Regions from separate parts of the Agrobacterium fabrum str. C58 genome, predicted to be linked through region 1. Evidence: riboswitches for the same ligand, from Rfam matches in the RefSeq annotation. Region 1 holds a riboswitch; each other region holds the start of a gene.
What was found. A riboswitch is a leader RNA that binds a small molecule or an ion and turns the genes downstream of it on or off. The one in region 1 is predicted to bind cobalamin.
Positions count from the first base shown of each region.

Region 1 (7,748 bases):
CCGAGATCGGCCACATCCATGAAACTGCGCATCTGCCTGAGATCGAGGTCGATCATCAAAGAAAACCTTATCGTTTGTATAAGACAGATAATCTTTATTTTGGCTGCGCCGCAATGCACAATGAGGGCGTGAATGATCCGCAGGACAAGAGAATGACCCTTTCCACCGTTTCCAGCCTTTTAATCCGCCCCTGTGAGGAGGCGGATATTCCAGCCATTACCGAAATTTACCGGGATGCCGTTTTGCATGGCCGCGCCAGCTTCGAGATCGATCCGCCTGATGTGGCGACCATGGCCGAGCGCCGCCGCCTGCTGGTGGAGGGCAATTACCCCTATCTCGTCGCCGAACACGATGGCAAGGTAGCCGGATATGCCTATGCCGGCGCCTATCGCGCCCGCCCGGCCTATGGCGCGACAGTCGAGGATTCCGTTTATATCGATCCGGCCATGAAGGGCACGGGCATCGGCCGCAAACTGCTCGATGCGCTGATCGCGGAAGCCACCGCGCGTGGCTTCCGGCAGATGATCGCCGTCATCGGCGATAGCGCCAATGCGGCTTCGGTCGGCGTGCACCGCGCTGCCGGTTTCGAACTTGTCGGCACCTTCAAATCCATCGGCTGGAAACATGGCCAATGGCTGAATACGGTGCTGATGCAGCGGGCCTTGGGCGAGGGCGATACCACGCCGCGTTTCTAAGTCTTTCAGGGCTTTGTGGAGCCGGGGATTTCCACCTTCAGCGTGTCGCCGGCAAGCTCGCTGCCCAGCTCCACGGCCTTGGTCTTCTTGTCGTAGACGCAGATATGGCTGACCGTCGCATCGGCACCCTTCGTTTTACCGGTGAGGATGGCGAGACCGTAATTTTCGCTGCCGACAGGATCGACCACCGCCTTGGCATCCTCGAGCATATCCTTGGCCCCTGTAAGGCAGGCCGTCTGCACATCCGCCACGAATTCCTTCCAGGCATCATCCGACGATGCGGCGGCCGGCAGGGCGAGGGAGGAGAGGGCGGCGGCAAGGATAAGGGGACGGATCAAAGCGCGGGTCATGGAATTTCCTTCCTGCAATGTCATCAAAAGCGAACCGATAGGGTGGAAAACGGTACGCCAGGGTTGTGAAACAAATGTGGTGGCGGCTGGCTTGAGAGGAATTTTCTCTTTTGTCGGAACATTTTGATATTTCACAGGTTGCCCAAACAGAGGTTCGCTCCTATGGTCCGCTCACACGGTTTCTAGGAGCGGTAACCCGCTGCAAAAAGGAGTAAAAACCATGGCCTTCGAACTTCCTGAACTCCCCTACGACTATGACGCGCTTGCACCTTACATGTCGCGCGAGACGCTCGAGTTCCATCACGACAAGCACCACAAGGCTTATGTCGACAACGGCAACAAGCTGGCTGCAGAAGCCGGTCTTTCCGACCTGTCGCTCGAAGAAGTCGTGAAGAAGTCGTTTGGCACCAATGCCGGCCTCTTCAACAATGCTGCCCAGCACTACAACCACGTCCATTTCTGGAAGTGGATGAAGAAGGACGGCGGCGGCAACAAGCTGCCGGGCAAGCTGGAACAGGCATTCGCTTCCGATCTCGGCGGCTACGACAAGTTCAAGGCAGATTTCATCGCTGCCGGCACCACGCAGTTCGGCTCCGGCTGGGCATGGCTCTCCGTCAAGAACGGCAAGCTTGAAATCTCCAAGACCCCGAACGGTGAAAACCCGCTGGTTCACGGCGCAGATCCGATCCTCGGCGTCGACGTATGGGAACACTCCTATTACATCGACTACCGCAACCTGCGTCCGAAGTACCTCGAAGCCTTCGTTGATAACCTCATCAACTGGGACTACGTCCTGGAGCGTTACGAAGCCGCTGCCAAGTAAGGCTTGGCGAACGGAATTTTTCGAACACCCGGCCTTCGTGCCGGGTGTTCTGCTTTTGGCATGTCGCGCGGTGTCACAAGCCTGTCATCAGCCGGGTTTATCGCGGCGCATCATGACTGAAAAAAGCACACCCCTCTTCTCCTTCGGCATTGTCGCCGATCCCCAATATGCCGACGCCGATCCCCGCCCGGATATGGGCCGTTATTATGCCGAAAGCCCGAAAAAGCTGGCTGAGGCGATCAATGTCTTCAACAGCGAGGACCTCGCCTTCGTGGTGACGCTCGGCGATATCATCGATCGCGGCTTTGAAAATTTCGATGCGATCCTCAGCGTTTATGACGCGCTTCGCCACCCCTCGGTGCTGCTGCCGGGCAATCACGATTTCGCCGTCGCCCCCGAGCATCTTTCCGCCATCCACGCCCGCCTCGGCATGAAGGCCCCCTGGCATGATTTTGCCATGAGCGGCATCCGCTTCGTCGTGCTTGACGGCAACGATGTCAGCCTCTTCGCCCCGCCACCTGATGATCCGCGCCGCCTGGTCGCGCAGGAGCGGTTGAAGCGCCTCTGGGATGTCGATGCGATCAATGCGCAGGACTGGAACGCCTCACTCAGTGACAAGCAATTCGAATGGTTGCGCACCATTCTGCAACAGGCGGATGCGGCCGGCGAAAGAGTAATCGTGCTGTGCCACTATCCCGTCTATCCGGAAAACGCCCACAACATGTGGGATGCGCCGCGCATCCTTGATCTTCTCGGTTCTCACTCCTCCGTTGCCGCATGGTTCAACGGCCATAATCACGAGGGTAATTACGGGACGCTCGGCACCACCCACTTCGTCAATTTCAAGGGCATGGTGGATACGCCCGACCAGAACACCTTTGCCATCGCCGATGTCTTCGCCGATCGGATCGCGATTCGCGGTTTTGGACGCGAGGAGGATCGGGTGTTGCAGTACTTACGGTAAAGTGACGCCTGAGATCGGCCGCCCCAACTCTCCACCCGGCTGGCCGCTCTGCCAGCCGCTCATCCACAATCGCCGCAGCTTCTCGCCTTCCATCTTGAAGAAGCTGCCCGTCGCGGCACAATCAAGCACCCGGTCCGAACGGAAATTGCGGATGGCGTGGCGCAATTCGCACCAGGCGACGATATTCACCGTCTCGGAATAATAGATCACCGCAATCGGCCGGATTCGCCGCTGCGTTTCCACGCCGCTTTCGTCGCTATAGCACAGGTCCAGCCGCTCTTCATCGCGCACCGCCCGCCTGACCGTTGCAAGGTCGATGCCGGCGGGCGCGGGGGCGATGCTGCCCCAGGCGTGCAGGGCATTGGCGGAAAGTGTCTTCGACAGCGGTTCGGGCAGGGAGGCGGCGATCTTGTCGCTGACCTTTTTCGCCGCCTGGCGCAATTCCGCGTCACCGGAGCGGTCGACCATGGCGAGCGCCAGCACGATCGCCTCCGTCTCCTCGATGGAAAACATCAGCGGTGGCAGGTTGAAGCCGGGACGCAGGATGTAACCGACGCCGCGCTCGCCTTCGATCGGCACACGCATGGTCTGAAGCGCGGCGATATCGCGATAGACCGAGCGCGCGGTCACCTCCAGCATGTCAGCAATTGTCTGCGCGGTCACCGGGCGGCGCGCCAGCCGCAGGATCTGGATGATCTCGAACAGTCTCGACGCCTTGCGCATATTGTACATTTCCATGTGATAGGGCGACACAACTGACACAACGTTGTCAGTTGGCATTTTTTATAAGCGGAAAAACACATTGAGAAACAAATGCTTTCCCGAATGTGTCATCATCTTCTTTAAGGGATCCTGACATGAATTACGCTGAAAATCTCTGGCTTTTCTTCCTGCTCCTGTTCGGCATCATCATCCTGCCGGGCATGGACATGATGTTTGTGCTGGCAAGCGCGCTGACCGGCGGCAGGAAAACGGGGCTTTCTGCGGCAAGCGGCATGAGTGCTGGCGGCATGGTGCATTCTCTTTATGGAGCCGCCGGTGTCGGGTTGCTCGCCACCTGGCTGCCATCTCTGTTTCTGCCGCTTCTTGTCGGCGGGGCTGCCTGTATGGTCTGGATCGGCTTCGGCCTGATGCGCAGCGCCATCACCGTCAATGGCGATGAGGCGCAGGCAAGCACCTCTGCCAGAAAGGCATTCTGGAGGGCGGTGATTACCTGCCTTTCCAATCCCAAAGCCTATCTTTTCATGATGGCGGTCTATCCGCAATTCATCAAACCCGGCTTCGGGCCGATCTGGATGCAGGGGTTGGTGATGGGGGCAATGGTGGCCGTGACGCAGTTTGCCGTCTATGGAACCGTGGCCCTGACGGCCGACAGAAGCCGCGCCTGGCTTATCTCCTCGCCCGCTGCCACGATTTTCATCGGCCGCGCCGCAGGCTTTCTGCTGATTGCCGCCGCCCTCTTGACTTTTTGGGAGGCATTTTCCTGGAGCATGGGCGAATGATTGAGGATGTCGCGCAATTTCAGCCAGCCGTCAGATACGTGCCATAAAGCCAATCCCGGCCCCGCACCGGAGCCTCGTCTAGACTTCTGTTTTCACGGCGGAATTCACCGCAATGTGACTTCTTTTCGCCATCCGGAAAGGGCATCCTCGCCCGGTTCGATAAAGCGCCGGTGTCCATGCCGGAATCAAGGAGAGTGTGCATGAAACTGAAAACCATCACGGCGGCCATGCTGTTCGGCTGTCTTTGCGCCGGAGCTGTTTATGCTGCCGGCGAAGTCGAAAAACGTGAAGGCATGATGAAGCAGATCGGCGGCTCCATGGGTGCGCTTGCCGCCATCTCCAAGGGCGAAAAGCCCTTTGACGCTGCCGCCGTCAAGGCTGCCGTGACGACCATCAGCACCAATGCCAAGGCTTTCCCCGACCAGTTCCCCGTCGGCTCAGAGACAGGCAGCGCGGCTGCTCCCGCCATCTGGGAAAACTTCGACGACTTCAAGGCCAAGGCCGCGAAGCTCGGAACGGATGCCGACGCGGTTCTCGCCAATCTCCCCACCGATCAGGCCGGCGTCGCCACCGCCATGAAGACGCTCGGCGCCGATTGCGGCACCTGCCACCAGACCTATCGTCTGAAAAAATAATCGAAGCCTCTGAAAACGCCGCCCATCGGCGGCGTTTTTCGGCACGAAAGGCATCTGACCGGGTCAGGTGAGAATGGGGAGAGGGGTATGTCCTCCATCTGGACGAAGCTTGTTGGCGGGGCAGTGGTTGCGGCCATTGCGGGCTACGGAATTTTTGCCTGGGTTACCGCACCAGAACGTCAGGCGCCGAGCCATTGGGTGAGCCTCGGTGAGCCGGATCTCGCCAATGGCGAAACCCTGTTCTGGGCCGGCGGCTGCGCAAGCTGTCACGCCGCACCCGATGCCAAGGGCGAGGGGCTGCTGACGCTTTCCGGCGGGCAGGCGCTGAAAAGCCCTTTCGGCACCTTTCACGTTCCCAATATTTCCTCTGATCCGCAGCACGGCATCGGCGGCTGGACGCTGGCGGAATTCGGCGATGCGATGACGCGCGGCGTCGCCAAGAACGGCGAACATCTTTACCCGTCCTTTCCCTATGCTTCCTATGCCCGCATGACGCAGAAGGACATCAACGATCTCTTCGGTTATCTGAAGGTCCTGCCCGCCAGCCAGAATGATGCGCCGGATCACGAGCTGCCTTTCCCCTTCAACCTGCGCATGGCGCTGGGCGGCTGGAAATTCCTTTATTTCGATCCCGCCGCACCGCCACGCGTCGAACTCGCCAATGCCAATGCCGAATTGCTGCGCGGCCAATATCTGGTGGAAGGGCCGGGCCATTGCGGCGAATGCCATACGCCCCGCGACGCGCTCGGTGGTTTCCTTGCCGATAAATGGCTGGCCGGTGGCCCCAACCCGGAAGGCGAGGGCCGTATTCCCGACATCACCCCCGGTTCGCAAAGCATCGGAAGCTGGGCCGAAGCCGATATTGCCAGCTATCTCGAAACCGGCTTCACGCCGGAATTTGACAGCGTCGGCGGCTCCATGGTCAAGGTGCAGCAGAACATGGCGCATCTGACCACCGAAGACCGTGATGCGATCGCCGCCTATCTCAAGGCCATTCCGGCACGATAGCCCTCAGCCGAGGCAAGGCACGCGGGTCGAAAGCAGGCCTGCCATTGACTCCTGCATCTGCCCGACGGATAACATGTCCGTGATGGTTCCTTCCGGGCGTTCCGGAAGGTGAAAAGGGAACACGATAGGGACAAATCCTCATTCGTGGCTGCCCCCGCAACTGTGAGCGGAGAGCCTGAAACGAAATGCCACTGGCAAGCCATCTCGCCTCCATCAAGGGGGAAGGCAATGCCGGGAAGGTGTTTCAGGTTTTGACCCGTAAGCCAGGAGACCTGCCATCACGGAAATATCCATGCCGGCGGGGTGTCCGGAAGAGCGGAATTTCAGGGTGGCGCAATCATGCCTCCCTGTATCAGTCTCGTATCCCCGTGGTGAAGTATATCGTATGCGGTCCTGCGGTGTTTGCCGTTCGGCCGCGTCTAAAGGCGCGGGGTCGCGCCGGGAGAGGGGTCACCATGTCCACCAACCTGAATACGGCCAATTCAGCCGTTTCCGTAAAAACAGCCAGCGTCGCGCAGTCGCTGACAGCGATCGTGCTTGGCCTGTTCGTCGTCGGTTTTGTCGGCTTTTCCCATGTGGAAGCCGTTCACAATGCCGCGCATGATACGCGCCATGCCAATGCCTTCCCCTGCCATTGAGGGGAAACGGCATGTCATTTTTTCGCAATATCGTCTTCACCGCCATTCTCGTCGGCATTCTCGGCGGTTTCGCCGTGTCTGCCATGCAGGCTTTTGGCACCACGCCGCTTATCCTGCAGGCGGAAACCTTTGAAAGCGCCGGCGAAGCGCCCCACAGCCATGATGCACCGGCACCCGGTGCTGCCGTTCCCGCCCATGAGCACAATGACGAGGCCTGGGCTCCGGCCGATGGTTTCGAGCGCACGGCCTATACCGTCGCCGCCAATGTGCTGACCGCCATCGGCTACGCGCTGGTGCTGACGGGCCTCATTTCGCTGCGTGGCACCAATACCGGCTGGCGTGAGGGGCTTCTCTGGGGCGTCGCCGGCTTTGCCGCCGTTATGCTCGCCCCGATGATCGGCCTGCCGCCGGAACTGCCGGGAAGCCCGGCCGCCGCACTTGAGGCGCGGCAGATCTGGTGGCTCGCGACCGTCGCCGCAACCGCAGGCGGCATTGCGTTGATCGCCTTCCGCCGCGAACCTTGGGCGGTGCTTTTGGCGCTGGTGTTGATCGTCGCGCCGCATGTGATCGGCGCACCCCTGCCGCCGGAAGGCGAACACGCGCTGGCACCGTTGCCGCTGGAGCGTCAGTTCATCGTCGCCGCCACCATCACCAGCTTCGTCTTCTGGGCGCTAATCGGCACGTTGAGCGCGTTTTTCCTGAAGCGTTTCCAGCAGGCATAAGCCCATGCAGGACGCAGCGGAGTGGAGTGAGGAACTCGATGCGCTGCGTTTTGCCGTTCCCGGTCACGGTGCGCCTTGCGCCGTGCACCGCCTTGCCTTCAAGGCAGTTCTTGGGGCAACCCCGGAGCGCGAGGCGGCTCTCGCCTGTTTTCATGAACACGAAGCTGCTTTTATCGCTGCGGCGCTCAGCAAGATAAAGCGCGCAAATTTGCCCGCCGGCCGCAGCCTGCATCTAAACAGCCGCGATATTCGCCGTGCGATTTCAGGTGAGGGTGAGGAGCCTGCTGCGCGTGTCTGCCGGTTGCTGGATCGGGGGTAATGAGTGAGAGTGCAAAGACGTCCGTATTTTGCACTACCTCATTCCTGTGACAAGCACAGGAATGAGGGTGTTGGGCTTAGCGGCCGACAATA
Region 1 is NC_003062.2:871,584-879,331, forward strand. It holds gene ATU_RS04300 (LysR family transcriptional regulator) at 1-56, opposite strand, end outside; gene ATU_RS04305 (GNAT family N-acetyltransferase) at 153-695, shown strand; gene ATU_RS04310 (hypothetical protein) at 701-1,045, opposite strand; gene ATU_RS04315 (superoxide dismutase) at 1,266-1,868, shown strand; gene ATU_RS04320 (manganese-dependent ADP-ribose/CDP-alcohol diphosphatase) at 1,981-2,832, shown strand; gene ATU_RS04325 (helix-turn-helix transcriptional regulator) at 2,824-3,555, opposite strand; gene ATU_RS04330 (LysE family translocator) at 3,690-4,334, shown strand; gene ATU_RS04335 (c-type cytochrome) at 4,535-4,969, shown strand; gene ATU_RS04340 (c-type cytochrome) at 5,057-5,977, shown strand; cobalamin riboswitch at 6,044-6,271, shown strand; gene ATU_RS04345 (CbtB domain-containing protein) at 6,433-6,615, shown strand; gene ATU_RS04350 (CbtA family protein) at 6,627-7,337, shown strand; gene ATU_RS04355 (hypothetical protein) at 7,342-7,656, shown strand.

Region 2 (7,748 bases), on a different replicon from region 1:
AACCGCCGGCGCGTTCGACGAACACGACGGGCTTCTTCGGATTGGCCTTTTCAAGTGTATCGGTGACCTTGGCAATGGAATCGGCGCGGAACTTGATGAAGTCTTCGGCGATTTTTTCCTTGCCGGTCAGCTTGCCCATCAGGCGCATGCTTGGTTCGGTATTTTCCATCGGCTTTTCGCGGAAGTCGACGTAAACGAGCGGGATGCCGACTTTTTCGAGCTTCTCGATGTAACCGGCTTCCTGCGTGGCGGTCTTCGCATCGATATTCATCAGGATAACGTCTGGCTTCAGCGAAATGGCCTGCTCGATATCGAAGGTGCCGTCCTTCATGCCGCCGAAAGTCGGCAGCTTGGCGATATCAGGATATTTTGCGAGATAGGCCGCATAGGTTTCCGGGTCGGCTTTCGCCAGGTCATCGCGCCAGCCGACAACGTGCTGGAACGGGTTTTCCTTGTCGAGCGCCGCCAGGAAATAGATCTGACGGCCTTCGCCGAGGATCACATGCGAAACGGGCACATTGACTTCCACGTCGCGGCCGGTCACATCCTTGACGGTGACCTTTTCGGCCATTGCAGGCCATGCGGCGGATACGAGAAGGCCAAGGGCAAGTGCCGCGGATTTGGCTGAGATGCGCATCGGATATTGCTCTCCAGTGTTGACTGGCGCGGCTGTATTATTTTCTGACTGTACTAGTCAAGTTTTATGTTTTAGAGCCATTCTTAACTGACCGGTATGTGAGCTGAAGACCGATGATAGACACTATGCAATATGGCAAAAACGACAGCCTGAGAGACGAGATAAAGGCCTATTGGTCCGGCCGCGCCGCGACTTTCGACCTTTCACCCGGGCACGAAATTTTCTCCGAAGACGAGCGCGCGGCCTGGCACGCGCTTATCCTGAAACATCTGGGCCGCGGTGAGGGCCGCAAGGCGCTCGATCTCGCCAGCGGAACCGGTGTCATCTCGCACCTGATGGACGATCTCGGCTTTCAGGTGACGGGCATGGACTGGTCCGAGACGATGCTGGGGCTTGCCCGGGAAAAGGCCAAAAGCCGTGGGCGCAATATCCGATTTTTCGTCGGCGACGCCGAAAATACGATGGAGCCGGACGAAAGCGCTGACGTCATCATCACCCGCCATCTGGTCTGGACGCTGGTGGACCCGCAGGCAAGTTTTGCCGAATGGTTCCGTGTTCTGAAACCCGGCGGGAAACTGCTGATCGTCGACGGCGATTTCGTGAATACCGGCTGGCGCGAAAGACTGGTGAAGAAACTCGCCGTCAGCCTGGAGAGCATCGGCCTCGTCAAAGCCGACCAGCCGCACAAGCCGGCGGACCCCGAAAACACATTCAACAGCATCCTCTCGCGGGTTTATTTTTCGAAAGGTGCGAGGGCCGGCGATGTCGCGACGATGCTGGGTGCGACCGGTTTCGAGCCTGTCTCAGTCGATCAGGAACTTCGGGCCATTCACCGCGCCCAGGCGAAAAACTTCAGCCTGCTGAAGGGCATCCTGCGCGGGCTGCAGCACCGTTATGCGGTCTGTGCGGTGAAGCCGGATACTTCTGTCAAGGGCTGAGGAAAGCCGCAGTCCCCTTCACTATCCGCATACACGACGTCATCCTCGGGCCTGTCCCGAGGATCCAATCACGTATCGCAAAATCAACGCGTTGCAGATGCTCGGGACAGGCCCGAGCATGACGGAAGCAACCTCCCGGACAATCCAGAACGCCAATCAAGACTTCCGCAGAATACTCATTTTCCCGCCTGCTCGAAAAGATCATCAAGCCGGGTCTTGGCACGACCGGGCACTTCGACTTCCCTGTAGCTTTGCGGCAAGGCCGCCTCTCCCACCTTGATCAGCATGACCATGCCCATGCCGTAATGCGGCGAGCATTTGATGCCGTAAAAGCCCGGTTTTTCGAACCCGGTCTCGAACTCGTCATTGATCCGGCTTTTGAACCCTTCGACACCTTCGGGAACCATGCCGTCGATGGTCGCGGCATTGTGGCTCTTGTGGGTCGGCACGAAGCGCACGCGGTCGCCAGGCCCGATCTCCAGGAAATCGGGCTCGAACACCATTGTCTCGGCCGAAGCATGAAGGGGAAACCCTGCGACTACCACGGCAATTGCGGCAGCGGCATAAAACCGTCTGGCCTTTGCAGCGGCGCTTACGAGCGTCGGCAATGTCATCATCGTGCCAGTACTTTCCTTGCTGGATCAGCCCGCCCATGGGCCGGCAGAAAACGAATATGGGAAAAACCGCCCTCATCCGTGGTGACCGCACATTTCACTCCGAAAACGTCGGCGATCGTTGCCGCCGTCAGGACCTCACGCGGCGGCCCGACCGCGATCATCTCGCCGCGATGCAGGATGGCGACGCGGTCACAGAACATGGCGGCATGATTGAGATCATGCAGCGCCGCCACGACCGTCAGCCCCTGCCGGCGCACCAGATCGAGCAAGCCGATCTGGTGGCCGATATCCAGATGATTGGTCGGTTCGTCCAGCAGCAGGATGTGCGGCTCCTGCGCCAAGGCTCGGGCAATATGCAGGCGCTGCCGTTCACCGCCGGAAAGGTGGTGCCAGCTGCGCTCCGCCTTGTCAGCCATGTCGACATTGGCAAGTGCTGCATCAACGACGGCATCGTCATTCTGCGACCAGGCAGAAAGCGGGCCGAGATAGGGCGTGCGCCCAAGCTCCACCGCCTGCCGCGCGGTAATGCGCTCGGTGGTTTCGGCCTGCTGCTCCACGAAGGCGAGCCGGCGGGCAAGGTCGCGCCGCCCCAATGAGCCAAGCGGCTCCTCGCCAAGCGTGACGTGACCCCGGCGCGGTTTGCGGATACCGGCGAGCATGGACAGAAGTGTGCTCTTGCCGGACCCGTTCGGGCCGATGATGCCGAGAAACTCCCCGGAACCAACATCAAACGAGACGCCTCGGACGATATCGATATTGCCGGCATGGAAATGCAGGTCGTGGGCGAATAATTTCATGACCGACCTCTCTTTTGCCCCAGGATGAAGGCGAAGGCGGGTGCGCCGACGAGCGCAGTGATGACCCCAATCGGCAGCACCTGGCCCGGAATGACGATGCGCGAGAGAATATCCGCGATGATCATGAAAACCGCGCCGGTCAGCGCCGTCACCGGTAGCAATATGCCATGGCGGACACCAACGAAGATGCGCGCGGCATGCGGAATGACGAGCCCGACAAAACCGATGGAACCGACCAGCGACACCATCGCAGCCGTCATGATTGCGGAAACGGAGATCAGCACCGCATAGACCCAGCGCACCGGAATACCAAGCGAGGCTGCCGCCTGACCACCGAAAGCGAAGGCATCGAGCGCCCGGGCATACCAGAGGCAGACGGCAAGGCCCGCAAGGCTGACCGGCAAGGCCAGCCAGACATCCGGCCAGCGCACGCCGGAAAGATTGCCGAGCAGCCAGAACATGATGCCGCGCGCCTGTTCGGCATTGGCGGATTTGGTGACGATGAAGGAGGTCATGGCGTTGAACAATTGCGAACCCGCAACGCCCGCCAGAATGATGGCGCTGTTACCATGCCCCGCCCGCACGGCCAGAAGGCTGACCAGCGAAAAAGCCACGAATGCGCCAATGAGCGCACCGGCCGGCATTGTCAGAAACCCTGCGCCGAAACCCAGAAGCGCCACGGCGACGGCACCGGTGGAGGCACCCGCGGAGATGCCGAGAATATAGGGATCGGCAAGGGGATTGCGCAAAAGCGATTGCAGCACCGCCCCGGCAAGCGCCAGCGACGCCCCGCAGCAGGCGGCAACGACCGCGCGGCTGAGGCGGTAACTCCAGACAATACCCTCATCCAGCGGCTCAAGCGGATAACCCGCATGGAAAACGCGGTTGGCAATCGTCTTTGCGACGACATCGAAAGGAATGGCGGTCTCGCCGATGGCCGCCCCGGCCATCAGCGCGACAAGCAGCAGGGCGAGTGCTGCAAATGCCAGCCCCGCCCTGCCAAGATGGGTGGAGAAACGGTTCACTTGGCGAGGCCAGCGGCCGAAATCGCCTCGGCCAGCGTTTCAATACCTTCGATGGTGCGAATGGTCGGGTTCATCGCCTGCGCATCCATGTCGAACACACGGCCTTGCTTGACGGCGGGCATGATGCTCGCCACGGGATCGGTTTCCAGGAACTTGCGCTTGACGGCGATATCGTCCGCCGGGAAGCGGCGGCGATCCATCTTGCCTGCTACGATCACGGTCGGATTGGCCTTGGCGATCGTCTCCCAGCCGACGGTTGGCCATTCCTCATCGCTTTCAATGACATTCTTTAAGCCCAGCGCGGACATGATGTAACCGGGAGCGCCGTTGCGGCCGGCGACATAGGGGTCGATATCCAGTTCGGCGCTGGAGAACCAGAAGACGGCGGAAAGCTTGCCATTCGCGGAGGCTATCTTGGCCCGTGCAGCTTCCTCGCGCTTCTTCAGGTCGGCAACGACCTCTTCACCGCGCCCCTGCACGTTGAAGATTTTGGCGAGGTCGCGGATTTCCTGATAGATCAGCTCCATGGTGAAGCCGGTATTGCGCACACCATCCCCGCCGCCGGAATTGTCCTTGCCGACGCAATCGGCAGGTGAGGTATAGACGGGAATGCCGAGTTCGGCGAATTGCGCCGGCGTGCCGACAACACCCTCGGGACCGATCTGCCACTGGAACTGCGTCGTGATGAGCTCCGGCCTCTTGCCGACAACCGTCTCGAAGCTAGGATCATTATCGGCCAGCCGTTCGACCTTGGCATTGGCCTCCTCATAACCTTTCAGAACCGGACCGATCCACAGCGCCGTGCCGACGACCCTGTCGGCAACGCCGAGCAGGTAAAGAACCTCAGTCGTGCTCTGGCCAACGGATACGGTGCGGGCGGGTGCCTGCTTGAAAGTGATCTCCTGACCGCAGCTGTTGATCGTCAGGGGATAGGTGGTTTCGGCGGCATTTGCACCGACAAAGGGCAAAGCCCAAAGCACGGCGGCCAGAAAGCCGGCATGAACCGGCAGGCGTCTAGAATGAAACATGTGTTCTCCAGTCGAAAGTAAAACTTATTCCAGAGCAGCAGGCGTCAGAACGCGCAGCAACAGCGGGACGTCTTGTACGGAGAACGGTTATAGGACGCAAACGAAATGTTATGAAATAACATTACAAATTCCTCCTCCGGGCTTCCCCGCCCGTAACGATGGTTTCCATTTTGACGGCAGGTCTCCTGGCTCACGGATTTGCGTCCCTCATCTGCCTTCCCGCATTCCGAAAAAAACAGTGGCATGACGCCTTCAAGCGTCACTGGGATGAACAACAATCCGCTTACAGTTGCGGGGGCAGCCAAGGCATTGGACGAAAAAGATCGCCCGCACCATGTTCCCTATTAATCCCTTCGCCTTTCGGCTGTAGGAACCGTCGCTTTCTCACATAAGGGGCAAGAGGCGGAGCGTCAATTGCGATCGTGTCGCAGCTCAGCACAAAGTCAGAACAGGGAAGGGCCCGCCAGCGCAAAAATTCTCGCCGTGCCGGACCCCATCGGCTGCGGCTCGTCTTTTGACATGGTCGTCAGCGTTTCGATCACTACCAAACCTGATTGCGCGAGAAAATCGGAAAAGGCGCCGCTGTCGCGCACGGCATCGAGACGGGCAAGCTGGTCTTCCAGATCGGCAAAATGCCGGCTGACAAGCATGATCGCATCCATTTCCTCCACGGCAACGACCGGACCGATGATGTGGCCCCGCCCCGCCGCCCGGCGAAAGGCAAAAGCGACAAGCCGGCCGGCCTCGAACAGGCCATAACCCGTCTTTTCCTTGAGAAGGCGCAACAGGACGCGGCGGCGCGAAATGCCAAAAGCTGCGCGGTCCATGTCAGCCACGTCGATAAGGTGGTCTTCTGACAGCAACTCGATTTTCTGTTTTCGGCCAGGCGGCATCTCGGCCGGACGTTGCACCTTTCCCCGAAAGAGATGCACTTTTTCCGTTTCTCCGGTGAACCCCAACCGGGCAAACAACCGCCTCGACTCGTCCGTGGCATTGATCCGGAGCGATATGACAGGGAACTTCGCCAAAAGCCGCCGCACCAGCCATGGCGCAACGCCCTGCCCCTGCAGGCGTGGGGAAACGATGACCATGCCGAGCGTTGCGAAACCCTCATCATAGGCAAACAGCATCGCGGTTGCGACGACGCGATCAATCTCATCGAGGGCAGCGAGGCCGACGCCGCACTGCCGCAGAAAACACCATTCATTCGCGTGATATTGCCACCCCACCGCCATGGAAAGCGCGTGCAGATGATCGGCCTCGACATCGGCGATATCCACGGTTCGCAACTCGAAACTATCGACTTTGAGCAGCTCCATAGCAAACGGCTCTCATTTCCTCCGGCGCGGAACCTTGATCCCGGCAGCCCAGCCCACGACATCCGAAGATAACCAGCCTTGCCAGCACGAATTTTCCGAAAGCACTGGAAGGACACAACAATCTACCGAAATCACCCGCATTTCAGCAGATAAACGCCATCAGCCACTTTAAGCTCTCGCCGTTGAAACGACGGAGACAGCCATGAACGCAATCGAAATTCTGGAGCGTCTTGTCGGCTTCCCATCGATCGTCGGAACCGCCAATGGCGATATCGCCGGATGGATCGCGGATTATCTGGAAAGCCACGGTGCGAAAGTGTCCATGCTTGCCGGCCCTGAAGGCGACCGCGCCAATCTTTTCGCGAGCTTCGGCCCGGCTGATGTCGCCGGATATATCCTCTCCGGCCATATGGATGTGGTGCCCGCCGGTGAGCCGGAATGGTCCTCCGATCCCTTCATGCTGAGAGCCAAAGGCGAGCGTCTTTACGGGCGCGGAACCACCGACATGAAGGGTTTTCTGGCCACGGTTCTCGCCGCAGCACCGGCATTTTCGCGCATGGCGCTGAAGCGGCCCGTGCATATTGCCTTTTCCTATGACGAAGAGGCGGGTTGCCGCGGTGTGCCGCACATGATCGCCCGATTGCCGGAACTATGCGCTCCGCCGGCGGGCGCGATCATCGGCGAGCCAAGTAATCTGCGCGCCGTGCGCGCTCACAAGGGCAAGGCCGCCGCGCGCATCACCATTCGCGGTCGATCTGGCCATTCGTCGCGGCCCGATCAGGGCGTCAACGCCATCCACCTGATGACCGGTATCATGGCAGAGGCGGTCGCGACAGCACAGGAGCTGACACAGGGGCCCTTCGAAACGACCTTCGAGCCGCCCTATTCCTCCCTGCAGATCGGCACGGTAAGGGGCGGGCAGGCGCTCAACATCATCCCCGATCATTGCGCCATCGAGCTGGAAGCGCGAGCGATTGCCGGCGTTTCGCCACTCGCGCTGCTTCAGCCGGTGCGCGATGGCGTGGAGGCGCTTGCCGCTGAGGGCATCGATATCGAATGGACGCCGATGAGCGACTATCCCGCATTGTCCCTTGCCGGCGATGCGCCGCTTGCAAAGCTTCTGGAAGACTTGACCGGCGCGCCCTGCATTCCCGCCGTCAGCTATGGCACGGAGGCTGGGCTTTTCCAGGCGGCGGGCGTTGACGCCATCATCTGCGGCCCGGGTGATATCGGCCGCGCTCACAAGCCGGATGAATATATCACCACCGGCGAACTTTCGGCCTGCCAGTCCATGCTGGAAACACTGGCAAACCGCTGCACGGCTTGAACCTTCGGAACACGGATTTCAGATGACGTTTTTCTTCAATTCCGACGCCAAGCGCGGCGA
Region 2 is NC_003063.2:435,925-443,672, forward strand. It holds gene ATU_RS15690 (ABC transporter substrate-binding protein) at 1-637, opposite strand, end outside; gene ATU_RS15695 (class I SAM-dependent methyltransferase) at 751-1,575, shown strand; gene ATU_RS15700 (pseudoazurin) at 1,752-2,192, opposite strand; gene ATU_RS15705 (ABC transporter ATP-binding protein) at 2,189-2,989, opposite strand; gene ATU_RS15710 (FecCD family ABC transporter permease) at 2,986-4,014, opposite strand; gene ATU_RS15715 (ABC transporter substrate-binding protein) at 4,011-5,042, opposite strand; cobalamin riboswitch at 5,201-5,435, opposite strand; gene ATU_RS15720 (GNAT family N-acetyltransferase) at 5,486-6,361, opposite strand; gene argE (acetylornithine deacetylase) at 6,564-7,688, shown strand; gene ATU_RS15730 (2-hydroxyacid dehydrogenase) at 7,711-7,748, shown strand, end outside.
Region 2: linked by a shared signal. The riboswitch ahead of ATU_RS15715 (ABC transporter substrate-binding protein) and the one ahead of ATU_RS04345 (CbtB domain-containing protein) in region 1 are both predicted to bind cobalamin.

Region 3 (7,748 bases), on a different replicon from region 1:
TCTGAGCCGTCTCGGGCGCATCGGCATGAGTAGGGATCGGGGACTGGCGGCGAAATATACGCGCGATTTTTCCATCGTCCCGCCCGATCCGGAGCGGCGCATCAACCTGCTTTCGGGCGGCAATCAGCAGAAGGCGATCATTTCACGCTGGCTGGCGGCGGGACCGAAGGTGTTGATCCTCGACGAACCGACACGCGGCGTCGATGTCGGCGCGAAGGCGGAAATCCACCGCATCATCGGCGAACTCGTGGCCGGTGGCATGGCGGTGGTTATGATCTCGTCGGAACTGCCTGAGGTGATGGGGGTCTGCGACCGGGTGGTGGTCATGCGCGATGGGCGCGCCTCCTCCCCGATTGCACGCGGAGACTTGACGGAAGAGCGCATCATGGCGCTTGCAACAGGGGAAGAACCAGCGTGAGCGACATCACCGCTATCACCGAAAAGCACAATGTCGCCCCGCGCTTTCATCGCGGCGGGCGGCTGGCGGGCCTGTTCGCCAAAGGCGGCCTGCTGCTGGCCATTCTTCTCGTGATCCTATACGGCTCGTTTTCAAGCCCGGTCTTCTTCACGACAGGCAATTTCATCAATATCCTGACATCCATGGCCATTGTCGGCATCGTGGTCGTGGGCATGACCTTCGTCCTCGTTACCGGCGGGCTCGCCGACCTGTCGGTGCCGGCAACCATCGCCTGCGGCGCGATCCTGTCTCTGGCGTTGCAGCCGGAGATCGGCGCAGTTCCGGCCTTTGTGGTCGCTATCGCACTCGCCGGCGCCTGCGGTCTCATCAACGGATTGCTGATCGGTTATATCGGCGTCAATCCGATCATCGCGACCCTTGGCCTCGGCACCATCATTCTCGGCATCGTGCAGGCGGCGGTCGGCGGCGTCATCGTTTATGGAACCGATCCGGCCATCGCCACCTTCGTCAAAAGCCGCATTCTCGGCATTCCGCTTGTCGTGCTGGTGTTTCTCGCCGTCGCGGTGGCAGGCCATTTCGTCCTGTCGAGCACCATCTGGGGCCGATGGACACTCGCCACCGGCGGCAATTACCGGGCGGCGCGGGCCAGCACCGTGCCGGTCCGGGCGGTCAAGGCCGGTGCATTCGTCATCACCGGGCTGGCATCCGGCCTCAGCGGTGGCCTGCTCGGCCTCACCCTGCAAAGCGCACGTCCACTGGTCGGAACGGGTTATGAATTCAGCGCCATCACCGCCGTCGTGGTTGGTGGCATCTCGATCATGGGCGGCTTCGGCTCGGTGCCGCGCGCCATCGCCGGCCTCGGCCTCGTCCAGCTCTTGACCAATGTTATGGTGCTACAGGGCGTTCCCACCCCGATCCAGGGTTTCGTCCTCGGGCTGCTCATCGCCTTTGCGGTCGCCCTCGACGTCGCGCTTCGCCGGAGGGCCGTGGCATGAACGAATTATTGTCTGCACTGTCGCGCTATCGCGTGACGATCATATTGGGCGCGACGCTGGTCATTGCCGCACTGACCGTGCCCGGCTTTGTCAGCCTCACCACCGCTAGCCTCGGTCTCGATCGCGGCGCATCGATCGGCATCGTCGCCATCGGCCTGACGGTGCTGCTTATCGCCGGCCAGATCGATCTTTCCGTCGGCGCGGTCTTTGCGCTCTCCGGCATCGTGGCGATTTCGCTGCAGGCTGAGCTCGGCATATGGCCGGCGGCAGCGCTCGGGGTGCTGACCGGTATTGCCGCAGGTGTCTTCAACGGCATTCTTACCGTTGTCTTCAAGATCAATGCGCTGGTAGCGACGCTCGCCAGCATGCTGATCTTCCGGTCGCTGGCGCATTGGATCACCGGCAGCCAGCCGGTGTCCGGCACCGACATTACCTTCGCTGTCACCCTGTCGCAGGTCTATGCGGAAATTTTCACGACCCGCAGCGCCCTGTTTATGGCCGGCATCGTGATGCTCGATTTCTGGCTGCGGCGCACCGTTTCAGGCCGCAACCTGTTCGCAGTCGGATCGAACCCCGTCGCCGCCGAGGCAAGCGGCATATCATCGGGCAGAACCTTGTTCCTCGGCTTCATTTTCGCGGGTGCGCTCGCCGGTCTGGCAGGCGTTTTCGAAAGCCTGACGACCAATACCGGTTCGCCCGTCTTCGGTGCGGAAATCACCGTCGTCATCATTGCCGCCGTTGTGGTGGGAGGCACCCGGCTGGAAGGCGGCCGCGGGTCCGCGCTGGGCACGCTCGGCGGTGTTCTCACGATTGCGGCACTGACCACGGCAATGGAGTTCCAGTCCGTGCCGGCCTACGTCCAGCAGATCGTCAACGGACTGATCCTGATCCTGCTGGTCGTGCTTGACCGTACCGTGCGCGCAAGACCGCGTCCGGCAATGCCGATACTGAAATCCCTTTAACCAGACATGTCACTTAAGGAGGAGTTTGTGATCATGAATAAAAAGACCTTGTTTGCCGGTGTGGCGGCGCTTATCGCCTCGGCCGGCTTCGCCGAGGCCAAGACGGTATGTTACGTTACGGCCGCCGATTCCCACGCCTATGTCACGCCGGCCAACAAGGCCATCGATGCGCGGGCGAAGGAACTCGGCGTTGAGGTTCTCAGCCTCAGCCAGAATTTCGACGTCCAGACCGGCGTGCAGCAGATCAACACCTGCATTGCCCGCAAGGCGGCCGGCATCATTTTATGGCCGCTTGATCCGCAGGCCTATATTCCCGGCCTGGCCAAGGCCAAGGCGGCCGGCATTCCCGTCAATCTCATCAATTCGCCGATGAATGATGCGGCCAAACCCTTTGTTACCTCCTTCACCGGCCCGGATGTCTATTCCGAAGGTGAAATGGCGGCCGAGGCGCTTCAGAAGGCGCTGGATGGCAAGGGCTCCATCGTCATCATCGCCGGCCAGGCCGGCAATGGCACCACCATCGGCCGTGTCGACGGCTTCAACGCCAAGCTGAAGGCACTCGGCAGCAAGATCGAAGTTCTCGATACGGTCAATGCGGATTTCGACCAGCAGAAGGCGCTTGTCGCCAGCCGCGACCTGATCACCCGTTTCGGCGACAAGATCGCCGGCGTTTATGCCAATGACGACACCATGGCGCGCGGCTTCATCGACGCCTGGAAAGAAGCAAAATCCGGCAAGGCGACACCGCCGATCGTCGGCATCAACGGCCAGAAAGACGCCTTCGAATCGATCAGGAACGGTGAAATGTACGCCACAATCGTACAATCCCCGATCGAGGACGGCCTGCTGGCAATCAACGCCATGGCAGATGTCCTGAACGGCAAGAAAATCGACGCCCGTCTGCCTATTCCGCTGACGGTTGTGACGAAGGCGAATGTGGAAAAGGAAAAACCCGCCTTCTGAACGATGCAACACGGACAAAAGCGGGCGTCACGCGCCAGCATGTAAAGCAGGCCGCGCAACTATCTGGGTTGCGCGGCTTATTCCATCGTCATCGGCAGAAAACGGCTCCGCGGACTTCAGGCTTCAGCATGTTCGCGAACATCATCCAGAAGAAAGTGCACCATCACATAGGGCGTCGTGTGTTTCTGGCCGCTATCGGACACGTTCTCGACACTGCCACCATCGGAGGGGTGCCATTTCTGGTAATGAGGGTTGTTGGCGATCAGCGTAATCGCCTTGCCCGTAAACCTGCCGTTCAACCGATAGCGAACCTCTGCGAGAGGCCAGATTTTCTCAAAATCCTGCTGGCTGATACGGGCTTTCAGGGCCCTTCTGGATATCGCTTTGCCGGGCGAACCATCGTCATGTGCTACCGGTGGAATATGAAGGTCTACCTCTTCCGCATCATCAAGCAGAAAGGCAAATTCGTCTGGCCACATCCGTCTCACGTATCGCTCCTCCCAAAGCTTATCATCTTACAGCACGACCATGATAACGCCTCTGCCGTGAGAGGCAATGGCGGATATGACCCCGCACCCGCCGGCATTCCCCCCGTGCTCCCCCTTAAGGGGTAAACCGGCATGCATTAGCCAGCACTAAACCGAAAGCTCCCTTCGGATGATTTCCGCCCCTGCACCCAAAGCATTCAGCTTGCTTCTTGCGACCTGACGCGAGAGGGGTGCCATGCCGCAATTGGTGCAGGGATAAAGCTTGTCGGCATCTACAAACCGAAGCGCTTTTCGCAGTGTATCCGCGACTTCCTCGGGGGTCTCGATTGCACTGGTTGCCACGTCAATGGCGCCAACCATCACTTTTTTACCCCGAATGAGCTCGATGAGATCCATCGGAACACGGGAGTTGTGGCATTCCAGCGAGATCAGATCGATATTGGACTTCTGCAGTTTGGGGAAAGCTTCCTCATATTGCCGCCACTCCGACCCGAGAGTCTTTTTCCAGTCCGTATTGGCCTTGATGCCGTAACCGTAGCAAATATGCACGGCAGTTTCACACTTCAGCCCTTCGATTGCCTTCTCGAGCGTGGCAACGCCCCAATCATTCACCTCGTCAAAAAAGACATTGAATGCGGGCTCGTCGAACTGAATGATGTCGACACCAGCAGCCTCCAGTTCCCTGGCTTCCTGATTGAGGATCTTGGCAAATTCCCAGGCCAGTTTTTCGCGACTTTTATAGTGGCTGTCATAGAGCGTATCGATCATGGTCATGGGACCCGGCAGGGCCCATTTGATGGGCTGCCTGGTTTGCTGACGCAAGAATTTGGCGTCTTCAACAAAAACCGGCTTTTCGCGAGACACTGCGCCAACGACCGTCGGCACACTGGCATCGTAGCGATTACGAATTCTGACGGTCTCACGTTTTTCAAAATCAACGCCGCTGAGGTGCTCGATAAACGTCGTGACAAAATGTTGGCGCGTCTGCTCGCCGTCACTGACGATATCGATGCCTGCCTGTTGCTGGTCGTTCAGGGACAATCGCAGGGCATCTCTTTTGCCCTCAATCAATTCCTCATCCTGCAATTTCCAGGGTGACCAGAGTTTTTCAGGTTGTGCAAGCCAAGAGGGTTTTGGCAGGCTGCCGGCGGTTGACGTGGGCAACAGTGTTTTCATGATAGGTTACCTTGTGTTTTGGTCGTCAACGGGCGCAATCAGAAGATAATCTCTCGAGAATGGACCGATATGGTCTGATGAAATGCTGCTCGGCAAACCTGCCCTGCTCGATAGCTAGCCGGCTACGTTCTTCCCGATCATAGACAATTCGAGTGAGTGAATAATCCTGGTGGTTCAGGTCCGGCTGATAGCGAGCGCCCGCCGCAGAATTGGCGTTATAAATCTCGGGCCGATAGATCTTCTGAAAAGTCTCCATCGTGCTGACGGTGCTGATGAGCTCGAGATTGGTGTAGTCGCCAAGCAAGTCACTGACAAAATAAAAAGCCAATGGCGCAACGCTATTCGGAGGCATGAAATAGCGGACCCGCAACCCCATTTTTTTGAAATATTGGTCGGTCGAAGAGAACTCATTCTGCCGGTATTCGACACCCAGTACAGGATGCTGATTGTCAGTTCGGTGATAGGTTTTGCTGCTTGATGCACTCAGGCATATGACTGGCGGCTTGTTGAAATTCTCTTTGTAAGCAGCCGAGTTCAGGAAACACTTGAACAGGTTTCCGTGCAGATCGCCAAATTTGTCTGGCGTGCTGAATTGGGGCCGGTCCCTGTTGTGCTCCGGCAGCAAGACGCTGAAGTCGTAATCGCGGACATAGGAAGAAAAATTATTGCCGACAATGCCATCAATGCGCTCGTTGGTTTTTCGATCAACGATGTTCGTTTTCAGGATTTCAATCAGCGGAAAAGCATCATTCCTGCCTTCAGCACCAATATTCATTTCGACGGATATGATTTCGAGCTCGACAGAATAGCGGTCGCCTTCAGGGTTATCCCAATGCGCCAGTGTGTTGAAACGATTGTCGATCATCCTCAGGGCATTGCGCAGGTTCTCCTGACGGTTCTCTCCCCTAGCCAGATTGGCGAAGTTGGTCGTAACACGCGTGTTTTCTGAAGGATGATAATCTTCATTAAAAGTAACTCTCTTAATATCAAAATTAAAATCTCTACTCATCGCGATTCGACGTCCTTGTCTCCCGATATAAACCTGAAATTTTTGACTTATGCTTCAGGATATACGAAACATTATTTTCAATTATCTCCAGCCTGCAACATTCCTGCTGCCCATACTTGAGACTGTGCGTGATATATGCCTGAGACATTGATCGAGTAAAAATGGTTTTATCTCATTGAAGCATGAGCCACGTTCATGATTTGGCGTAGCGCCGGACTAAAGATCCTCTGCTGCGAACCCCTCAACGCTTCCATGACATTCCGGTGATAGATGCCTTGACCAGTTCAACGACATGCGACATTGGTTAGCCATCGTGGTTCTGCGGACGAAGGTCCGGAGCTAAGAGGGAATTCGGTGAGGGCTTTAATCACAGCCTGAATCCGAAGCTGCCCCCGCAACTGTAAGCGACGAGCGAAAGTCCATCATGTCACTGAGGCCGGCCTCGGGAAGACGGACCAAAGCTATGACCCGCAAGCCAGGAGACCTGCCGCGATAGATAACGTCCACGGGCGGGGTGTCCCGGAGTGCCGCTTTCGCGATAGGTATTCCCGTGCCTTTGCCTCTGCGTCATGTCCCGCCCTGCCGCAACCTGAGGCAGAGCCGATGACAGAGATCGCAACGATAGAAAAGCCTGCTCAGCACGGCGCGACAACCCGTCTCATCGATATCGTCTTTCCCGGAGATACCAACCATCACGGCACTCTCTTCGGGGGGACCGGCCTTGCCCTTATGGATCGGGTCGCCTTCATTGCGGCGACCCGCTTCGGACGGACACCCTTCGTGACTGCCTCCTGCGAACGTATCGACTTCAGACAACCCGCGCGCATCGGGCATATCGTCGAATTCACGGCGAGACCCGTGAAGGCTGGACGCCGTTCCCTCACGGTCGAGGTGGAAATGGTGGCGGAAACCATTATCGGCCGCCAGCAACACACCTGTACGCGGGGCATCTTCCATATGGTGGCCATACCGGAAGGTGAGGACGCCGCGAGCTATGTCCTGCCCGAACTCCTCACTGAAGAGACACCTGATCCAAGCGATGCCGTCACCATGGTCGAGATCGTCTTTCCGGATCAGGCAAACAGCGCCGGCCGGATGTTCGGGGGCGAAGCTATTGCCTATATGACCAAAGCCGCTTTTGTTGCAGCGTCGCGCTACTGCGGCAAGCTGGTGGTGCTGGCCTCATCCGAGCGCATCGATTTTGCAAGGGCAATCGAGATCGGCGAAATTGTCGAGGCGCAGGCACACGTCGAACGCGTGGGCCGCAGCTCCATGTCGATCCAGACAAAACTCTGGTCCGAAAATCTTCTGACAGGCGAGAGACACATCACGGCCACCGGACACTTCACCATGGTGGCGGTCGACAAGGACCACCGGCCGGCTACCATTCGCGACCCGGCCGAAGCCTTTTCCCTGGAAAAGGGAGGAGCATAACCATGCTGGACAGGCAACATCTTTCGATCCTGCGTGAAGTCGATCGCATGGGCAGCCTCACGGCCGCGGCGGAGCGGCTGAATGTATCCCAGTCGGCTCTCAGCCACACCATCCGCAAGCTGGAAGATCGGTACGGCGTGGCGATGTGGGAAAAGGATGGCCGCAACCTTCGTCTCACCGACGCAGGCCGCTACATCCTGACGCTGGCACAGCGCGTTCTGCCCCAGATCGAGAGGGCTGAGAATGTTCTGTCGGATTATCGCCACGGGCAGCGAGGCTCGCTCAAGATCGGCATGGAGTGCC
Region 3 is NC_003063.2:915,397-923,144, forward strand. It holds gene ATU_RS17785 (sugar ABC transporter ATP-binding protein) at 1-418, shown strand, start outside; gene ATU_RS17790 (ABC transporter permease) at 415-1,413, shown strand; gene ATU_RS17795 (ABC transporter permease) at 1,410-2,375, shown strand; gene ATU_RS17800 (sugar ABC transporter substrate-binding protein) at 2,409-3,338, shown strand; gene ATU_RS17805 (hypothetical protein) at 3,455-3,817, opposite strand; gene ATU_RS17810 (methionine synthase) at 3,974-5,002, opposite strand; gene ATU_RS17815 (DUF1852 domain-containing protein) at 5,028-6,011, opposite strand; cobalamin riboswitch at 6,309-6,517, shown strand; gene ATU_RS17820 (acyl-CoA thioesterase) at 6,615-7,445, shown strand; gene ATU_RS17825 (LysR family transcriptional regulator) at 7,448-7,748, shown strand, end outside.
Region 3: linked by a shared signal. The riboswitch ahead of ATU_RS17820 (acyl-CoA thioesterase) and the one ahead of ATU_RS04345 (CbtB domain-containing protein) in region 1 are both predicted to bind cobalamin.

Region 4 (7,748 bases), 910 kb from region 1:
CGGTGCGGGCATGTTCCGCATAGGCGGGTGAAAGCACGGCACCGCTTTGGGCTCCACGATTGATGGCGATCTGCGCCAGCAGCGGCATCAACATCTGGGTGCCGGGAGAAAGCGTGACATGCTGCGCGGAAGGCGCGCCGAAATGGGCCGCCGCCAGCTGTTTCAGCTCCTCGGCGGCGCCGGGTTCCGGCAGGCGGGCGAATGCGCTGGCGGGAATGGGCGAATGCGGGTAGGAGTGCGGATTGATACCGGTCGAAAGGTCGATCCACGGTTCAGGTGCTTGCCGAAACATCAGGCGCGCCTTGCCGAGATTGCCGCCGTGACGGATCGCTCCCTGAGCTTTTTCTGGTACTGTCTCGCCCATGTTCTTTGCTCTCGCTTTCCTGTCGCTCGTGATCGAACGCCTGACCGGCTATCCGGACTGGCTGTTCAAACGCATCGGCCACCCCGTCACCTGGATCGGTTCGCTTATCGCGCTCATGGACAAAAAATGGAACCGGGAGAGCGCATCATTTTCTCAGCGCAAAGCCGCAGGTGTTGCGGCGCTGGTTGTTTTTGTCGGGCTAACGGTGATCCTTGCATGGTTTGCGCAGTCGGTTCTGCTTTTCCTGCCCTTCGGTCTCTTGGCTGTGGCGATATTCGGTGCGTCGCTTCCGGCGCAACAAAGTCTGGAACAGCATGTGGAGGCAGTCGCCACGGCGCTGGAGCGCGAGGGGGTGGAAGGCGGCCGCAAGGCGGTGTCGATGATCGTCGGGCGCGATCCGCAAAAGCTAGATGAGGCAGCGATCTGCCGGGCGGCGATCGAAAGTCTCGCCGAGAATTTTTCCGATGGCATCGTCGCTCCTGCCTTCTGGCTCGGATTTCTGGGCCTGCCTGGTGGTGCGGCTTACAAGGCGATCAATACGGCAGACAGCATGATCGGTCATCGTTCGCCCCGCCATGAGGCCTTCGGCTGGGCCTCGGCCCGGCTGGATGATCTCGTTAATCTACCGGCCTCAAGGCTGAGCGGCAGCCTGTTTGTGGTCGCCGCTTTTTTTGTCGAAGGCGCGTCGCCAAAAGCGGCCATTGCCGCGATCCGTCGCGATGCGCGCCACCACCGCTCCCCCAATGCCGGCTGGCCGGAGGCGGCGCTTGCCGGTGCTCTCGGTTTTGCGCTTGCCGGCCCGCGTTCCTATGGCGGGCAGATGATCGAGGCGCGTTTCATGGGCGAAGGCGGGAGGTCCGCACTGGTTGCCGGTGATATTCGCAAGGCATTGCGACTGGCGCGGATCGCGGACTTGTTGCTGATTGGCCTGTTCGGACTTCTGGCGATCCTTATCGCGCTATAGCAAGCAGCCTGTCGAGATCGAGGTGCTGTTCCATATGCGCAGCCAGACGGTCGAGAACCGCATCAACCTGCGCGTCATAGTTCAGGTCCGTGCCCTGCCCGCCGAGACGCTCGAGCCATGCGCTGCGCTGGCGGTCATCCGCAAAAAGACCGTGAATATAGGTGCCGAAGACGCGGCCGTCGGGCGAAATGGTGCCATCGGCATGTCCGTCGATCGTCGAAAACACCAGACTACCCGCTATTCCCGTGGTTTCACCGACATGCATTTCGTAGCCGGATAAACCAACGCCGTCGAAACTCGTGCCCCGAACGGAAACGAGCCGTTTGTCGCCCGTCAAAACCGTGTCGACGTCCAGCAGGCCGAGCCCCTCGACAGTCGCCGGCGGTCCCTCGATGCCGTCAGGATCGGCAACGGTTTTTCCAAGCATCTGGTAACCGCCGCAAAGGCCGAGAACGTAGCCGCCGCGTCTCACATGCGCCTTTATATCAATGTCCAGGCCGGCATCTTTCAGCACGGCGAGATCGGCGATGGTCGATTTCGAGCCGCACAGCAAAACCAGACGGCAATCGGCGGGGATCGTCTCACCTGGACGGACCCGGATCAGTTCCACATCCGGCTCCATGTCGAGGGGATCGAGATCGTCGAAATTGGAAATGTGCGGCAGGATCGGCACGGCGATGCGGATTTTTGCGCTTGGCTTTCGTTGGGCTGGGCCGGAAAGCCCCAGAGCATCCTCCGCCGGCAGTTTCGCCGCATCGGAAAAATGCGGCAGAAGCCCTATGGAGGACCAATCGGTCTTTTCCGCAATCATCCGCATGCCATCGGAAAACAGTGCCGGATCGCCGCGAAATCGGTTGACGATGAAACCTTCGATCATCGCCGCGTCATCGTCGTCGAGCACCTCTCTGGTGCCGACGAGGCTGGCGATGACGCCACCGCGATCGATATCGCCGATCAGGATCACTGGCGCATCGGCCGCTCGGGCAAAACCCATATTGGCGATGTCATTGGCGCGGAGGTTTATTTCCGAGGCGCTGCCTGCCCCTTCCACCAGCACCAGATCGGCCAGTTGTTTCAAGTGCTCGAAACTATCAAGCACGCGCGGCATCAGCCCGGCCTTCATGTGCTGATAATCGGCCGCCTTGGCGCTGCCGACGATCTTGCCCTGCACTACCACCTGTGCGCCGGTTTCGCTCTGCGGCTTCAGGAGCACCGGGTTCATGTGCACGGAAAGCGGCACGCCTGCTGCCCGCGCCTGCAGCGCCTGCGCACGGCCGATCTCACCGCCATCGGCGGTAACTGCGGCATTGTTCGACATGTTCTGTGGCTTGAACGGCACGACGGAGAGGCCGCGCCGGGTGAATGCCCGGGCAAGACCGGCCACCATCAGCGATTTGCCGACATCGGAGCCGGTTCCCTGAAACATCAGCACCCGTGCTGTCATGTCAGAATTCTATCCCGGCTTGGGCCTTCACGCCCGCCTTGAAGTGATGTTTCACCAGCGTCATTTCCGTCACCATATCGGCGGCGTCGATCAGCGGCTGCTTGGCGTTGCGGCCGGTGACGATGACATGCAGATCGGGCCTGCGACTAGAGAGCGTTTCGACAACTTCTTCCAGCGGCAGGTAATCATAGCGCAAAGCGATGTTCAGCTCGTCGAGGAGCAGAAGACCGATTGTTTGGTCGGCCATCAGGGCCTTGGCCTCTTCCCAGGCCTTTGCCGCGGCCGCGACATCGCGTTTGAGGTCCTGCGTGTCCCAAGTGAAGCCCTCCCCCATGGTGCGCCAGACGACCTTATCCCCGAAGAGCGTCAGGGCCTGCTGCTCTCCCGTCGACCATGCACCCTTGATGAATTGCACGACGCCAACTCGCCGCCCGGTGCCGAGCATGCGCAAGGCGAGGCCGAACGCGGCCGTGGACTTGCCCTTGCCGGGCCCGGTATTGATCATCAGCAGGCCTTTTTCGATGGTCTTTTCCGCAACTTCGGCGTCCTGCACAGTCTTGCGGTTGACCATTTTCTGCCGGTGGCGTTCGGCTTCGCTGTCGCTGATGTCGCGGGTCATCGCTCGTTCCTTCTTGTCCTGCGGCGCGAGACCTTTTGCCCCCGCCATTCGGAGCGGCGACTATACTCAATTTGCCGCACCCGGCAATGCGCTGGTCACGGGCACGCGGCATTGACCCTTACACCCGTTCAGCCTAAGGGTAAGGGACTGACGGTCTTTTCCCGGCAACGGGAAAAGCTAAGAGGGAACACGGTTCCGCCCCGAGAAAGGGTCATTCCGTGGCTGCCCCCGCAACTGTAAGCGGTAAGCCCGCACCGTAAAGCCACTGAACCTTTATGATCGGTTCGGGAAGGCGGTGACAGGGTGTTGATAGCCGCAAGCCAGGAGACCTGCCGTTTCAGGAAAAAGCGTCTGCCGGGCGGGGTGCTCCGGTCAGTCGGTCAGATCGAACAGCGGGTTTGCGCCTGTCGCACACCGTTTTCGATAGCCGCACCCCGATGAATTTTAACGTGACGCGGGAACGGGACGGTTTGGATATTTCAGCGACATCTTCAGGTTCAAACGGGAACCCGCAGGACGAGACAGCGCCGGGCGTTACCGTCTTCGTATGCCGCAGTTGTCGCGATGATGTCGATCCCAATGCCGAACCGCGTCCCGGTTCGCGTCTTGCCGATGCCGTCATTGAAAAGGCGCAGGAGAGCGGCATTGCCGTTCGCTCCGTCAATTGCCTTGCCAATTGCAAGCGTGGCCTCAGTGCCGTGCTCCGCAGCGCCGATGGCTGGTCTTATGTGTTTGGCGGGCTGACGCCCGGCGATGCGGAAGACCTGCTGGTCGGCGCGCGGCTGCTTTCTGCCGCCCCCGACGGCCTGATGCCCTGGCGTGGCCGCCCGGAACCCCTAAAGCGCGGCATGCTGGCGCGCATTCCCCCATTCGATTTTACCGAGGAGAGATCATGAGCACCCTTCTGGACCGCGTTCCCTGCACCATCGTCACCGGCTTTCTGGGTGCCGGAAAAACCACACTGCTGCGCGGTCTTCTCGAAAAGCTTGACGGCAAGCGGCTCGCCATCATCGTCAATGAATTCGGCGATATCGGCATTGATGGCGAAATTCTGAAAGGCTGCGGCATTGAAAGCTGCCCGGAGGAAAACATCGTCGAGCTGGCCAATGGCTGCATCTGCTGCACGGTGGCGGATGATTTCCAGCCCGCCATCGAACAAATCCTTAGCCGCCAGCCGAAGGTGGAGCATATTCTCATTGAGACCTCCGGCCTTGCCCTGCCGAAGCCCCTGGTGCAGGCCTTCCAGTGGCCGGCCATCAAAAGCCGCGTGACTGTCGATGCCGTGGTCGCCGTGGTGGATGGCGCGGCTCTGGCCGAGGGTCAGGTCGCCCACGACATGGAAGCGCTTGCTGCCCAGCGTGCCAACGACGAAGCGCTCGACCATGACGATCCGGTCGAAGAGGTCTTCGAAGATCAGGTCGCCTGCGCCGATCTTATCGTGCTCACCAAGGCCGATCTTCTCGACGATGCCGGCCTCGAGAAGGCCAAGGCCCATATCCTCGAACATCTGCCAAAGGCGGCGAAGATCGTTGTTGCTTCGAATGGTGCCATCGATCCGACCGTGCTGATCGGTCTCGGCCTTGCGGTGGAAGAGGATATTGAAAACCGCCGCACCCATCATGATGGCGAACTCGATCATGAACACGATGATTTCGACAGCTTCGTCATCGACCTGCCGGCCGTTACCGATCCGGAGGCGCTGGCGGCCCGTATCGCGCAGACGGCCGCTGCCGAGAATGTGCTGCGCATCAAGGGCTTCATCGAAGTCGCCACTAAGCCCATGCGTCTGCAGGTGCAGGCTGTCGGCAGCCGCGTCAACCACTACTACGACCGCCCCTGGGCGGCGGGTGAAGAGCGCCGCAGCCGTCTCGTCGTCATCGGCGAAAAGGGCATTAACCGCGAAAAGATCGAACAGATGCTGGCCGCCTGACATAAGCCGTTTGCGCATTGTCCGGACGCAAAACCGCTGCGCACTTTTACTGGAAATGCTTTAGATGCATATTCTCGCCACCACATCCTCGTCTCTGGACGACCTGATCGAGCCGGTTGATCTCAACCAGCCGCGTTCGGATGTGGTGGTGCTGTCTTTTTCGGCAAGCGATCTTGCCGGGCTTGAGCGGGCGTGGGGAAAGGCGGGAGAGACCCTCCCCTCCCTCTCTGCCGCGAACCTCTCCGAACTTCGGCACCCGATGTCGGTCGATCTCTGGATCGAAAAAACGGCGGAACATGCCCGCGTTATTCTTATCCGGATTCTCGGAGGCGCGGAGCGCTGGCGCTATGGGGTCGATCAGCTGGCTATTCTGGCGCGCAGGCGGGGCATCAAGCTTCTGCTTTTGCCGGGGGAGTGCAGTGAAAGGGATGAAAAGCTCGAGGCGGCCTCAACTGTCGATAAGCCGATGCTGGCCTCCGTTCTCTCCTTCTTCCGCGAAGGTGGAAGGGAGAATATGGGCCGCCTTGCCGCTGGCCTTTCTGTTCTGGCGGGCGGTGGAGAATGGCCGGATATAAAGGCTGACCCCCTGCCGAAAGCCGGCTTCTATCGGCCGGATCTGGGTGTCGTTGGGCAGGACGAGGCTTGTGCCGGGTTCCCTGCCGGTGCGTCCGTTCTGCCCATCCTCTTTTACCGCTCCATGCTTCTGGCGGAAGATGCTGCACCCGTCGATGCGCTGTTTCAGGCGCTCTCTGCGCGCGGGTTTGCACCCCTGCCGATTTTCGTCAGCGGGTTGAAGGATGGGGAAGCGATCCGTTTTCTTGAAACGGTGCTGCCCGCTCTCCAGCCCGCCGCCATCATCGCCGCTACGGCCTTTGCCAGCCATACGGATGATAGGGGCGAGACGTTGTTCGACCGTCTCGGCGTTCCGGTTTTCCAGGCGGTGATGGCGACCACCCGGCGCGTCGGCTGGGTGGAAAACGCGCGCGGCCTCAATCCGTCCGATCTTGCCATGCATGTCGTCTTGCCTGAACTGGACGGGCGGATTCTCACCGGGGCGATTTCGTTCAAACAGGCGCGGACAGATGGCGGTGTCAGTCTTGTGAATGTGCCGGAGGCGGATCGTATCGAGCAGGTGGCGAACCGCATCGCGGCCTTTCTGCGACTGAAATCTGCGCCACCGCGGGATCGCCGCATCGTCATTCTGATGCCGGATTATCCCGGTGCCGCGCCGGGGCGCACCGGTTATGCCGTTGGTCTCGATGTGCCGCAAAGCGTGCTCGAAATGCTGCGCGATCTCGCCGAGGCCGGTTATGCGGTGGAGGATATTCCTGAAACGGCGCGGGCGCTGCTCGATCGTATCGAGAGCCAGGAAGCGACCGTCGATCTTTCCACCTATCGGGATTTTTTTGCAGGTTTGACTGAGACCGCCTCCAGCTCGATGAATGCGACGTGGGGAGCTGCGGAACAGGACGACGCTTTTGCCGATGGCGCTTTCCATTTTCGCGTTGCCCGCTTCGGCCAGGTCTTCGTCGCGCTCGCGCCGGATCGGGGGCGGAACGAGGATCGGCGGGTGGATTATCACGACCCTGCCCTGCCGCCACGCCACGCGCTCGTCGCCTTCGGCGCATGGATGCAAAGTGTTGTGGCGACGCATGCCATCGTGCATGTGGGCGCGCATGGCACGCTGGAATGGTTGCCGGGCAAGACGGTTGCGCTTTCCCGCGATTGTTTCCCGGAAATCGTCACCGGCCCGCTGCCGGTGGTCTATCCATTCATCGTCTCCAACCCCGGTGAGGCGGCGGTTGCCAAGCGGCGCATCGCGGCGGTTACCATCGGCCATGTGCCACCGGTGCTTGTCAATGCCGGGCTTTCGCCGGAACAGTTGGCGCTGGAACAGCTGGTCGATGAATATGCGCAGGCGGATGGCCTTGATCGTCGCCGCCGTGACCGGCTGGCGAAGCTGATCGTTGAAAAGGCGCTGGAAACCGGGCTGGCGGCCGAGGCGGGCGTTGGCGCGAAGGATGATGCCGATGCGGCCCTTTCACGCATTGATGCCTTTCTCTGCGACCTCAAGGATTTTGCCATCAAGGACGGTCAGCATGTTTTCGGTCGTTCCCCCGAAGGCGAGGCCGATCCTCTCCGTCTTCAGAGCGCGAAGGCCGAGAAAGCCGCGCTGCTTGCGGCGCTCGATGGCCGGCACATCGCCCCCGGTCCTTCCGGTGCACCTGCGCGAGGGCGTCTCGACGTGCTGCCCACCGGCCGCAACCTTTATGCTGCCGATCCCCGTACCATGCCGACGCCGACAGCTTTCGATCTGGGCCGCATGGCGGGCGAGGAAGTGCTTCGCCATCATCTGCAGTCCCATGGTGATTGGCCGAAACATCTGGTGTTCGATCTCTGGGGCAGTGCCAGCCTTCGCAACGGCGG
Region 4 is NC_003062.2:2,805,964-2,813,711, reverse strand. It holds gene cobD (threonine-phosphate decarboxylase CobD) at 1-364, opposite strand, end outside; gene cbiB (adenosylcobinamide-phosphate synthase CbiB) at 363-1,328, shown strand; gene ATU_RS13675 (cobyric acid synthase) at 1,315-2,772, opposite strand; gene cobO (cob(I)yrinic acid a,c-diamide adenosyltransferase) at 2,774-3,391, opposite strand; cobalamin riboswitch at 3,526-3,742, shown strand; gene ATU_RS13665 (DUF1636 family protein) at 3,862-4,287, shown strand; gene cobW (cobalamin biosynthesis protein CobW) at 4,284-5,321, shown strand; gene cobN (cobaltochelatase subunit CobN) at 5,386-7,748, shown strand, end outside.
Region 4: linked by a shared signal. The riboswitch ahead of ATU_RS13665 (DUF1636 family protein) and the one ahead of ATU_RS04345 (CbtB domain-containing protein) in region 1 are both predicted to bind cobalamin.